Regions from separate parts of the Enteractinococcus fodinae genome, predicted to be linked through region 3. Evidence: riboswitches for the same ligand, from Rfam matches in the RefSeq annotation. Region 3 holds a riboswitch; each other region holds the start of a gene.

Region 1 (4,278 bases), 2.0 Mb from region 3:
GCGATTTTCAGGGAGTGCTCGAGCGCTTGGGCAGCCGTCGCGCCGCCGGCAAAACCGGTCCCCGGGGAAGTAACCAGCAGCCGGTAGTTGTGCAGCCCGTAACCGCCATCACCGTCGGCAAGCGAGCGCTCGACCAGGCTGAACATGGGCCACAGGATGATGACCACGACCGCAAACATCGTCACGGACAACGGCAACCAGTCGGCTCGGGTGATGTTTTGGCGATGGGGCTGTTGCAGGCGCAGGGCGGTCGTGGTGTGGTGGGCCAGCCGCTGGGTGAGCCAGACCGATGCCAGGACGAACACGACCTGCAGCGCCGAGAAGACCGCGGCGGTGCGCAGGTCCAGGAAGGTTTGGGTTTGGCGGAAGACTTCGGTTTCGAGTGTGCCCACGCCGGGCGTGCCCAGGGTGCGCACCAGCGAATACGCGGTGGAACAATACAGAAAAACCAGCCCGGCCGAGGCGCCGATGGCGGGTGTCAGTGCCGGTAGGGTGATGGTGCAAAACGCGCGAGCTCGGGAGGCGCCGAGACTGCGGGCGGCTTCGACGGTGCGCGGGTCCAACATCTGCCATAACCCACCCACCTGCCGGGCGATCAGGCTGATGTTGAAAAACACCATGGCTGCGATGACGGCCCACGTCGTCTGGTCCAGCCCTAAAAACCCCAGCGGGCCGTTGGGGCCCAGTAGGGCGCGGAAGGCCACTCCGACCACGACGGTGGGTAACACGAAGGGGACCAGGGTGATGGATCGCAGGATGGTGCGACCCGGAAAATCGGTGCGGTACAAAATATAGGCCGCGGGAATACCGAAGAGCGCCGAGCCGATGGTGCCGCCCAGGGCCATCACCAGCGTGTGACCGGCGATGTCCCAGGTGCGCCCGGTGGTCAAGACCTCACCAAATCTGCTCAGATCGAGCGCGCCGGCGTCGTCGGTGATACCGCGCAGCAGCATCGCTCCGACGGGCCAGGCGAAGAAGATGGTGAGGAAGGTGAGGATTAGCGCGACGGCGGCACCCCACCCCAGGCGGGTCATCACGAGCTATGGTTTTCGTATACTTCGGTCCAGTCGGTCAGCCACTGATCACGGTTGTCGGCGACTTCGGCTTCGTCAACGGTGATCGGGTCCTCGGCGAGTTCAGCGTAGGTGGCCCATTCCTCGGGCAGTTCAACCGAGTCATCGACGGGGTACATGTACATTTCTTCGGGCAGGGTTTCTTGGAATTCGGTGCTGAGCAGGAACTCGATGAACGCCCGGGCGCCGTCGGGGTTGGCGCCATCGGCCAACACACCGGCGTATTCGACCTGTTGGGTGCAGGTGCCCAGAATCGAGGACGTGCGGCCCTCTTCGGCCGACGGGGAGGACGAGTAGCTGAGCACCAGTGGATACTCGCCGTCACCAGCAGCCGTGAAATCCGAGTAGTAGGCATCCGACCAGCCGCCGGCGACCTTGGTGCCGTTATCCAGCAGGTCTTGCCAGTAGCGCTGCCAGTCGTCCTGATCGGCTATCGTGGCGACCAGAAATGCCAGGCCCGGTGAGGATGCGGTCGGGTCGGTCGTGACGAACAGGCCCTCGTAGTCCGGGTCGGTCAGATCGTCGAGTGTTTCGGGCGGGGTGAGGCCCTGGTCGTCGAACCACTCGTTGTCCATGTTGACACAGACTTGCCCGTGGTCGATGGGTGCCAGGTGGCCGTCGGTATCGGAGGCGACCGTGAACTCTTCGGCTGAACCCAACTGGACGTCGTGAGTGGTCAGCATGTCTTCGGCCAGCAGAGTTTCGGCCGAGTAGTTATCGATGCCGTACACCCCGTCGACGGTGGGGTTGTCCTGCTGCAGGATCAGTTGGTTCAACACCGCCCCGGCATCCCCGGGGGAGGTCGTGGTCACGCTGTACCCGGAATCTTCCTCGAAGGCCGTGACGAGTTCTTCGGGCACATTGAACGAGTCGTGGGTCATGATGGTGACCGAGGCTTGCGCATCGTCGTCCGCGTCGGGGGCCTGGTCTGCGACCGAGCAACCGGCCAGTCCGAGCACGGCGGCGACCGTCAGTGGTAACACTTTTTTCATTGGTTCCTCCTGTGTGCATAGGAGGGCACGCGGTGCGTGGAGAGTATGACGACTTCCTCCGCCAGTATGATCTGGTATCAGGTTCGAGGGTCTGCTTGCGCACTCTCAGCAGCTGGTGGCTGCTCCCCTGTCGATGCCTCTAATGTATCGCATGGGGTACCGTGCCGGGCAGTATGTCGCAGGCGGTGACGCGCTAGGCGGATTCGCGGCCCTGAGCGACGGCGGCTTGCGCTTGTCGGGTGCCGCGCACATCCACGATGGCTACCACCAGGGCGATGGATACCATGAACATGATGAGCCCGAAGGCCGCAATAAACGCCCAGTTCCACGACCACGCCGCGGCGACTCCGAATAGTGTTGAGGTGATCAGCGCGGTGCCCACCGAGGTGCCGACGCGTTGACCGGTTTGCATCACACCCCCGGCGACTCCCGAGACATGGGCGGGTACCTCGATCAGCGACAGGGTTTGGTTCGGTGACACAATAAAGCCTTGGGCCACGCCCAGCAGCGACAGTGTGAGCACGAGCCACCACACTGACCAGTCCCACAGCTGGACGCCCACCACGACGAAGATGGACGATGCCAGGGCGGTTAGGGTCACCGTCATGCCCCAGGCGACCATGGGGCGTCCAGCGTTGAGCACGTAGCGCCCGGCGATCTGCGAGGAAATCGACGTCGCGATGGCCGAAGGCACGCCAATCAGTGCGGCGCCCAAGGCTGAGACCCCGTGGCCGGTTTGCAAAAAGATCGCCACCGTGACCCACACGGAGGTCGAACCCGTAAAGAACAGTCCGATGAGCAAGGTCCCGTTGCGATAGGGCCGATTACGGAACAGGGCCATGTCGACCATGGGCGCACCGCCGCGGCGTTTATACCGGCGCTCCCACCAGACCCACCACGTAAGGATTGCCACTCCGGCCGGCAGCATGGCCCAGAAGATCCCGCCCTGATCGATTTCCAAAAACGTCCACATGACCAACAGGGTGCCCAGGGTAAAGGCTACGGTCCCGACCGGGTCCAGGTCGGGCTTGCCGCCGTGGGCCGCGGGGCCGGTGCGTTGCCAGGCTTCGGCCGGGAAGTGTCGGCGGGCAAACCAGATTGCGGCGGCAGCGATGGGGACGTTGACCAGAAAGGTCCACCGCCAGCCCCAATCGGGTCCGGCCAGGGCGATCAGCCCACCACCTAGGACCGGTCCTATGGCTACGGACACTCCCACGACCGTCCCAAACGATGCGAAAGCGCGAGCGCGGCGTGGCCCGTCGAAAAATTGTTGAATGAAGCCCACGGTTTGAGGGTTGAGTAGGCCTGAACCGAAGCCCATGACGAACCGAGCCAGGACCAGCATCAGCCCGTTGACCGCTAGCCCGGACAGGAGCGCGCCCAGCCCGAAGACGACCAGGCCGGCGACAAAGAGCCTGGCCCGGCCGAAGGTGTCACCGGCGCGCCCGGCGGCGACCAGCAGCACCCCGAAGGCCAAAGTGTAACCGGACAAGACCCACTGGATTTCACTGGTGGTCGCATCGAGGGATTCTTGCACTGAGGGCAGGATGACGTTAATCGAGGAGATGGACAGCAGCGACATGAAGACCGGGACCAGCACCACCACCAACAGGGCTCGCTGGGTTTTGGTCATCTGCTGCTTGGCCAATTACGCTCCTTTACCTGTCGTCGAGTTCAGGTTAGCGTGTTGGCCCGGTTCTCGCGTCGATTCGGGGCGGTTTGTCCCCGCTGGCTGAGCGTTATCGTTGTGAGCTGACGCGCGGCTCAGGCAGTGTGACGGCGCGCATGGAGGCACCGTGGTCGAATAGCGCCTGGGCGGTGAAGGGGATGACGCGGTGTTCGGGATACAGCGTGGCCATCAGCTTGCGTGCTTCGTCGTCGTGGGGGTCGATGAACCGCGGCATCAGGATGACGTCGTTGAGCACCAGAAAATCCAGGTAGCTCCAGTTGACCGGGCCGCGCAGATCCGAGTGGGTTTGCGGGGCTGGCATGTCGATGATTTCCAGGGGCCGCCCGTTAGCATCGTGGGCTTCGGAGAGGATCTCGCGCACGGTTTCGGTTACCGCGTGGTCGGGGTGTGTTGGGTCGGGTTGGTTGTGCAAGATGACCCGTCCCGGCGAGTGGAAAGCCACCACGTGATCGACGTAACCGCCCCACCCTTGTGGCGCAGCGCCGTGACATAAGCCCCGCGGAATCCAAATGATGTGGTCGAG
Region 2 (4,278 bases), 350 kb from region 3:
CTTGTAAACAGGGGGTCATCGGTTCGAATCCGATAGGGGGCTCCAACACCCCGGAACTTTCGTAGTAGAGTTCCGGGGTTTTGTCGTCCCAGAGGTCGTCTGGGGCGCCGACCGACAGGCGTGCAACCGCAGCGGTGATGCAGTTTATTATCGACTAACACCATGTCGAACAGCTGGGCAGCATCGGATGTTAGTCAGACTGTGCACACCCTTGGGTAGCCTAGAGAAGCACAGCCGACATTGTTTGACGAGTGAGGAACCCAATGACAAGTTCAGAACAGCGCCCAGAAGTAGCAGCGCCCATTCAGTCGGTTGATCGTGCATTGCAAATTCTGGAGTTTCTCACCGAAGAAACTGAACTGACCAGCTCCGAGATCGCGCGCCGGTTGGGTGTGCATCGGTCTACTGCCTCGCGTCTGCTGGCCACGTTAGAACATCGGAATGTCGTCGAACAGCTTGCTGATCGAGGAGCGTACCGACTGGGCATCGGGTTGCTGCGCATGGCATACCCGGTCTCTACGCGTTTCGATTTAGCACGCGATAGTCAAACGATCTGTGATGCGCTTGCCGAAGCGACCCAGGAAACTACCAATGTCGCGATCCTCGATGAAGGCTATGCCGTAACGATCACTCAAAGCGCTGGCCAACGTATGGTTGGCGTAGCGGGGCAGTATGTCGGACAGCGCGTGCCATTGCATGCCACGTCGACAGGCAAGCTCTTGCTGGCTTACGCTCCCGAAGAGGTATGGGCACAGGTCAGTGCCCAACCTCTTGTGAAATTTACCGAAGCCACCCAACTCGAGGCCAAGCATCTCGCCGAAGAGTTGGGAGTTATTCGCCAACGCGGTTGGGCGTCAGCCGTCGGAGAGTGGGAAGAGGGCATCAATGCGCTCGCAGTACCGGTCTGGGATGCAACCGGGCAACTCGTCGCCGCGGTGTCGGTAACCGCACCAGACTTTAGAATGCCGGAAGCCCAGTTCGAACCATTCCTTGCGCAAGCGCGCCAGGCTGCGCGCGATCTGGAAAGTCGGTTGGGCTTTTCTCGGGTCGACCCCACAGCTTAATAAACCTCTTTACCTGTGATGCGAGTCACGATTAGACTGTGAGTACGTGCTGCATAGTGCGAGCGTTGTAGCACATTATGCAACATCGAGGGTTGATTTTCGGCAGGCCAGAGCCGATGCCCTCCGTGCCCCACAGGGAGGAACCCCATGAACGCGAACCAACCATCAGTCGATCAATCCAACCGTGTTGTACCGATTAATCTTCGACAGTCCGGGCCCACCCCGGTCGAGATGCTCATCGATACTCGAGTCCGAAAGTCACCTTACTGGCACCTCTCGATGGAAGCCGGTTGCTGGCGAGCGTCGATATACAACCGGATGTATCATCCGCGCGGTTACGTCCGCCCCGAAGATGGCGGGGCCATGGTCGAATACGATGCGCTCGTCAACCACGTGACGCTCTGGAACGTGGCGGTAGAACGACAAATCCAGGTCAAAGGCCCCGATGCCGAAGCCTACGTGAACTTCGTAATCACCCGGGATGCCACCAAGATCCCAGTCATGCGGGCACGCTATGTCATCTTGTGCAATGAGGCGGGCGGAATCCTAAACGATCCTGTCCTGTTGCGCGTTGCCGATGATGAGTTCTGGTTCTCCATTTCTGACTCCGATCTGGAATTTTGGTTACAAGGTGTCAACGTCGGGCGCAGATTCGATGTGGACATCAAAGAAATTGATGTTGCTCCTGTGCAGATCCAAGGCCCGAAGTCGGTGGACCTGATGGTGGATCTCTTCGGTGACGTGGTCGCCCAGTTGCCTCCATACGGCTTGATGACAGGTCAGGTAGCAGGCCATGATGTGGTGGTCTCCCAGACTGGCTTCTCGGGTGAAAAGGGGTATGAAATCTACCTCTATGACGCGTCCTTGCACGCCGAGGACATGTGGAACGCCATCCTAGCGGCGGGTGAAAAACATCAGCTGTCCGTCATAGCGCCGGCGCACCACCGGCGCATTGCCGCCGGGATCCTTTCGTGGGGTCAGGACATGGATCAGGAGACCTTACCTTTCCAAGTGAACTTGGCCTACCAAGTCCCGCGCCAAAAAACTGCCGACTACATCGGCAAAGCCGCACTTGAAGCAGTTCGGGAACAGCTTGAGGTCGGGCAGCAGCCGTATACGCATCAGTTGGTCGGGATGATTATGGGTGGCGCACCGATCAACGACTACGCGCCCGACTTCTGGCTGATTTCGACTACCTCAGACGGTGAAGCCAGCGGGTATGTCACGTCCCCGTGGTATTCACCAGAGATTGGTCAGAACATCGCCATGGGATACGTACCCGTAGAACACTCGGCAATCGGCACTGAACTGTGGGTACATTTACCTGAACAGTATGCCGATATGCCGGGTAGTCCCGTTGCAGCTGAAGTGGTTGAAATGCCCTTCCGCGAATCGGTCAATCCTAACCAGCGCGAAATCCTCCGCACCAAAGGCATGGATGCTGCGATCTAGGCGATTGCCGCTGCGTGTTGCCAGGACGCAACACGCAGCGGTGCCACCAGCAGGTGGTCTACGGTAGACACCGTACCCCGGGGAGCCGTTACGGCTGAGAGTGCGCACCGCGCAGACCCGAACAACCTGATCCGGATCATGCCGGCGGAGGAAGGGCCTATGACCACACCTGCACATGACACCCAGCTGAAAGCCAAGCCTTTTACCTCGGCCATCCCGTGCGCGGCGATGATCGATCTGCCAGCCTTCCAAGCCGCCGGCGCCTGGCGTGATCCCGGGAACCGAACCGACTGGTTGCGTGCCGGTTTTTGGACGGACATCGGTCAACAGCTCGAAGCTGACGGTTACGATATGGTGTTCATCGCCGATGCGCTCGCGATGGCTGGCGGCCACGATGGCACCACGGATGCGGTGATCTCCCGAGGCGCCAAAGGCGGCATCTATCTAGACCCGGTAACCGTCATGTCGACGGTTGCGAGTGTGACCTCACAGCTGCGGTTGGGATGCACGATCTCGACCTCCTTTGTCCCGCCATATGACATCGCACGACGTCTAGCAACCTTGCATCAGCTCTCAGGTGGGCGAGCCGCCTGGAACATCGTAACCTCGGCCTACGATGCTGAAGCCCAGAATATGCAGCAGCCGGGGTTGGCGCCCAAAGAACAGCGCTACCGCACGGCCCACAAGGTGACACAAGACGTCCTCGACATCTGGCGAACCTTCCCGGACAGCAGTTTGTCCATGGACACCACAACCGGGGAGTTCGCTGACTCCTCGAGTATCCGGCCCACTCCTGACGGGGTGGGTCCGTTGACGCTACCTGGAGACGTAGACGGATACCGACCGATGCTGTTGCAGGCCGGAGCGTCACCAACAGGCCTGGATTTCGCGGCGCGCTGGGCCGATGCAACCTTCATGGTGGCCGCTACTGCTCAGCAGGCCCAGCAGATCCGCGCTGACCTGCGTACCAGAGCTGAACAGGTCGGACGCAACCCTGACGCCATTACGACGTTGATGGCTGTGCAACCAGTTGTGGCTGCGACCCAGGCCGCAGCCGAAGAGAAATTGCAGACGATCAAAGATCGCATCGACCCGCACAGTGCGTGGCAAGACCTGGCGGCAGTCTTCCGCGCCGATCCAGGGGAGTGGAACCTCCACGACGACGCTGCTGAGTTTTTACGAGCACAGCGCGGAGCCACTGGCGCCGAAGGATTCGAAAACATCGTGGCACAGGTCGTAGCTGAAGGCGCCCGCACCATCGGTGAGCTCGCGATTGCCGGTGGGGTTGCCCAGTTTAAGCCGGTGCTGGTGGGCGATCCGGCAGGTGTGGCCCAGCAGATGCTCGACCTTGTGCGGCAGGGGGCCACCGATGGGTTTATGGTGACTAGCACCATGGCACCAGCATCATTTCAGGATTTCGCACCGGTCATCCAGCTCCTCCAAGATGCCGGCGATCAGACGAGGTGAAGCATGCAGCTCGACAATGAACCCATTGAAGTCGCACCGGGCGATTTTGTGTCGTATCCGTCTGATGGGGGCCGTCCTTATGACCTGCTTGAGGTCTATCACAACACCGATGGCACCCAGGATGCGGCGTTGATCTGCTGGGTGACGTTCGATAGTTACTTACCACGCAAGCTGCGGTGGCGTAAACGTCGCAAATTCATCGAAGCTAAAGGGGCAGCCACGCTAGAACACACCGTGCGGCAGCATTTCCCCACCGGCCGTTATGTCGACACCGATGAGGGAGCACTGGTCGAAT
Region 3 (4,278 bases):
TCGGCGAGTTCATCGAGCCGATGTTCGACCAAGATTAGTGCGCCGGTATCACCGGTGAGTTCGGTCAGGATGTGCATGACCGAGGCGACCCCGGCCCCATCCAACATCGATGTTGGTTCGTCAGCTAGCACGATGTTGGGTCGGGCCGCGAGCGCTGCGACCGTGGCGATGCGTTGGACCCACCCACCGGATAGTGTTTGGGTGCGCTGATTGATCAGGTGTTTGGCATCCACCGAGGCCAGGAGTTGTTGGACTCGGTCGCCGATCTCGGCCGGGTCAACACCGTGATTTTCTAAGGTCAGTGCGATTTCGTCTTCGACCAGCGGCAGCGTGAGGCTAGCGTGCGGGTCCTGGGGCACGTTGCCGACCTTGGCACTGAGTTGGGCCACCGTGTTGGTGATAACTGGTTCACCGGCGACATTGCACTCCCCGCTGATCTCCAGCGGTACCGAATGCGGCACGACCCCGCGGATCGCATCCAGCATTGTGGACTTGCCTGCACCCGAGGCACCCAACAACAGCACTTGTTCGCCGGGGTGCACGGTGAGGTTGATGTCCTCGAGCAGCACCCGCTGGCTGCGTGGGTCCACGGCGGTGAACCCACGCAGCTCAACGAGTGGTTGGCCTTGCGTCATCGTTGCCTTCCGATGGCGTAGTTGTCGACGACTCCGGTCTTCTTAATAGCTTTCACTAGCACCCATGCCAGCAACCCACCGAGGATAATCCCCGAGGAGCAGTGGATGATTAGACGCAGGCCGAAGATCTCCTGGCCGAACCAACCGAAGCGGATGGCAGACGACCAGAACACGAAGAATGCGCCCAGGAACCCACTGATCGCAAAGCGGGTGATACCGAAGTGCCTATACCGGCCAATGGCAAACGGTAGTTCTGAGCCCAGACCTTGGAGGAAGGCCGACAGCAACAGAACTGGTCCGACCGGGGAGCCCAGGAACACGAACTCCATGGTCGCCGCCAGAATTTCGGCCAAGATCCCAGAGCCGGCTTTGCGGGTGATGGCCACCGCCAGCGGGGCAACGAGGAGCCAGCCGCCTTGGAAGAAGTGTTGGGCGAGGTCACCTGCCGGGCCCATGGCGATAGCCAGTGCGTTCCAGGCTTGGACCAGCGCCCAGTAGACGAACCCGAAGACAACACCCAGGACCACCACGAGTACGAGGTCTTTGAGTTGCCACCGAAACGGGCTGTCGTAGGGGTTGCGGTACTCGCGTTTGCCTTGGGAGGATACAGCGTTGCTCATGTTTACTCACCGTTCCGCTGGGCCGAGGGCGAGTCCACCGAAATCGAGATGTGCGAGACGACGTGTGGGACTTCTTGGCCGATCTGGGCCCACGCGTCCACGATGGTTTTTAGCACGTCGGCGAGGTCGCCGCGCAGGATGGTGGCAAAGTGCTCGCTGGTGACTTCCACACCGCTGGCTTTGGCCTGATCAATCGCTGCATAGATCGGTGTCATGTGCGGCACGTTGCCGTCTGCCAGGGGGTACAGTGACCATGCTGCGGCGACTTCGAGTTCGCTTTTTGCCAGGTGTACGGGCTTCTCGGCCGGAATCTCACCGGGTACGAGCTCACAGGTAGCTTCACCTGGGCAGCCGCGCGACAGCAGAATGTGGCTGGTCAGGTGCTGTCGATTGGATTCTTCGGCAGCAGCACGGATCAGGGTCGAGGCATACGCAGCTAATTGCTGTGCTGACTCACCCGAGTTGACGCCCACGTAGGTTGAGACTTCGCCCGTGGAGACTTCTAGACCGGAGTCTGGCTCGTCGACTTTTAGGACGTCGTGGGTGTATTTGATGGCATCCAAAATGATGCGTTCGAAATCATCTGCGTGGGGATGGACGCTAATGCGCATCCCAATACCAATTTGATCTGGTGATAGTGTCTGACCACTCACGGTGGTCTCCCTTCCGACCACCGGGCTCTCATAAACATAAGAGCTAGGAACCTCTACCTACGCCAGCATTATCTGGATCAGGTGAACGGGTCTGCGGCATCTCCGCACTCTCAGCACCAGTTTCAGTGCACCCCGGGGTCTCTGTTCGACACCACCTTAGTCCGAACGGTCGGTATTGCAAAAAGCTTTGAGTTTTCAGCGCAATATCGACGACTCCAGCGCCGCGTGCCGTCTTTCCTGGCGAATGATTCAGCCGGTGTAAACAGTGTGATCCCACTGCTCTTGGTCGGGCGAAGAGGTGGCGAAGCGCAACCGGTACGGCTCTGGAGCGTTGAACTCCTCGCGAAGAATATCGACCAGGTCGTCTCCAGTGAGCCAGGTGCGTTTGATCCGTTGCGCTCGAAGTTCGCCGAAACCTAAATGCGGCATCTCGTCGGAGTCGATGAGCTCTTGCAGCGTCATATTGTCCCGCATCGTCCCAATGCGCAACGCACTGACTGGCAGGCCGGATGAGTCGCTGGCATACCGACCGAGTGCTTCCATATAAGCTTTCGCTGCACCATAGAGTCCGTCCGGCCGCGGTGGATCCCACGGTTTGACGTGACCGTCACCTTCCCCTGCCAGCCATTCTCGTTCGGGCCATCCGGAAGCGTGATTGCTCGATGCCAGCACGACTCGTCGCGTGCCGTGCGCGATCGCGGAGGCCAGGATCCGGTTGGTTGCATCCATCTCCGTGGCGTATAGACCGTCTTTGCCATCGGGTGCCCCGGTCGCCAGGTGCAATACATAGTCAGCATCTCGCACCAGGCGATCGACTAGTTCTTCGTCGTCCAGGCCGGCCTGATGGGTTTCAGTAAAAGCATCGTTGTCGATACCAGCAATGTCGACACCCACCAACTGATAGGTCTCAGATAGCTGGCGGGTAATCAAATTCGCCACGGTCCCGGCAGCCCCCGTAATCAGAAGTCGGTTGCCAGCTGGTCGAGGGTTCCAGCGAGATGGCTCGGGCGGTGCTTGAATCGGCAGGTCCATGATTTTCCCTATTCTTCTAGCGTCCGGGGCATTACCGTTTAAAAGCTAGCCGACCAGATCGTACTGGGTTGGGTCAAGAAGTTTATTCATCTTCGCATTTGGACTGTGATGAGGGCTACACAGGCTGCTGCCCTATTGCTACTCTTTGACCAGGAGGCGCATATGGGAGCCCATGGTCTTGACAAGGAAAACCATCTCGACACTACGCCCAATCCACGACGGGTTCAGCAGGTCGAGATGACTGCAGACCTGCGGCGAAGTCTGCTCGCGGACCACGGGGCAGTGTCTTATAAGGCGTTTGCACAGTTGTGTGGTTCTCGGACGAGTGCGGTTCGAGCGTGGGTTGCTCGGGTCAGCGGGCGGGGATGCCTTTTCACGGTGGAGGATAATGGTCGCATTCTCATTCCGAGAGTGCAGCTCGATACCAACGGCAACCTGAATGAAGATGTCGCAGCACTGGTCCAGCCCCTATTTCAAGCCGGCTTGGACAGCTGGTCTCTGTGGGCCTGGCTGACAAGCCCCACTGGTCGCCTCAACGGCGAAATACCTGCCGAGGTCGCCAAAGAAGATCCGGCTCGCGCCCGTAAGGCGGCTGAACTCTATGCGGCTGACATTGAGCGCTCCCGTGACACCGCAGCGCCGGTGTTGCAGCCCTAGAATAAGAGCGGCAGTTCGTTCTGTGAAGCTCATTGCGCGGCAGAATAGCGCGCTTAGCCGGTAATGAATAAGAATGCGGCCCCGGAAACTGAATACCGGGGCCGCATACTCTCATCACTCACACCTTGAAGAGGTAGTACCTACTCTAAAGATAGTTCCTGTTGGGGAGCTTGAACTTTTGTCTATATTCCGTCAGAACTGTCTAGGAAACCCCTGAACGCGCTCCCCGCTGCCATGAAATCCTCGCGAAGTCGGCCTTCACAACATGTACGCTGCCACCGTCACATCGCACCATAGACAGGATCAAACCATGCTTCGCACCGCGACGACTGTCGCAGCACTGACCCTCTTGACCGTTACCGGTTGCACAGCCAATCCGGGAGAAGCTAGCAGCGCTTCGAGCCCGGAAGCCACCGAAGCTACTCCAGCACCTCAAGATTCCGAGCAATCCGAGCCGACTTTTGCTGAGACGGACATGCCGTATACAGACGTGGAGATTGACGGTCCGTTCGCTGCCGAAGCTCTTGATCATCTGCTCACCACATTGACCACGGTTTATCACGACAACGTAGGCAACGGAAACTATACCGAGGATTGCGACGTCCCATTCGAAACGTTGGAAGACTATCAAAATCTGCAGTCCGAGCAACCCTGTGGGGTACTTGGCCTCGCTTGAGTCAC

Evidence for each region. Region 3 has a riboswitch for thiamine pyrophosphate ahead of J2S62_RS11395 (YkoF family thiamine/hydroxymethylpyrimidine-binding protein). Riboswitches for the same ligand answer to the same signal wherever they lie in the genome.
Region 1: linked by a shared signal. The riboswitch ahead of J2S62_RS02290 (thiamine ABC transporter substrate-binding protein) and the one ahead of J2S62_RS11395 (YkoF family thiamine/hydroxymethylpyrimidine-binding protein) in region 3 are both predicted to bind thiamine pyrophosphate.
Region 2: linked by a shared signal. The riboswitch ahead of J2S62_RS09795 (NtaA/DmoA family FMN-dependent monooxygenase) and the one ahead of J2S62_RS11395 (YkoF family thiamine/hydroxymethylpyrimidine-binding protein) in region 3 are both predicted to bind thiamine pyrophosphate.

The regions. Positions count from the first base shown of each region.
Region 1 is NZ_JAVDYJ010000001.1:499,872-504,149, forward strand. It holds gene J2S62_RS02285 (ABC transporter permease) at 1-1,034, opposite strand, end outside; gene J2S62_RS02290 (thiamine ABC transporter substrate-binding protein) at 1,034-2,065, opposite strand; TPP riboswitch at 2,102-2,204, opposite strand; gene J2S62_RS02295 (MFS transporter) at 2,259-3,713, opposite strand; gene J2S62_RS02300 (agmatine deiminase family protein) at 3,805-4,278, opposite strand, start outside.
Region 2 is NZ_JAVDYJ010000001.1:2,103,224-2,107,501, reverse strand. It holds tRNA gene J2S62_RS09810 (tRNA-Thr) at 1-45, shown strand, start outside; gene J2S62_RS09805 (IclR family transcriptional regulator) at 264-1,064, shown strand; gene J2S62_RS09800 (glycine cleavage T C-terminal barrel domain-containing protein) at 1,212-2,516, shown strand; TPP riboswitch at 2,585-2,686, shown strand; gene J2S62_RS09795 (NtaA/DmoA family FMN-dependent monooxygenase) at 2,676-3,983, shown strand; gene J2S62_RS09790 (hypothetical protein) at 3,987-4,278, shown strand, end outside.
Region 3 is NZ_JAVDYJ010000001.1:2,451,190-2,455,467, forward strand. It holds gene J2S62_RS11385 (ABC transporter ATP-binding protein) at 1-635, opposite strand, end outside; gene J2S62_RS11390 (ECF transporter S component) at 632-1,255, opposite strand; gene J2S62_RS11395 (YkoF family thiamine/hydroxymethylpyrimidine-binding protein) at 1,258-1,908, opposite strand; TPP riboswitch at 1,945-2,053, opposite strand; gene J2S62_RS11400 (NAD-dependent epimerase/dehydratase family protein) at 2,158-2,940, opposite strand; gene J2S62_RS11405 (hypothetical protein) at 3,046-3,597, shown strand; gene J2S62_RS11410 (hypothetical protein) at 3,908-4,273, shown strand.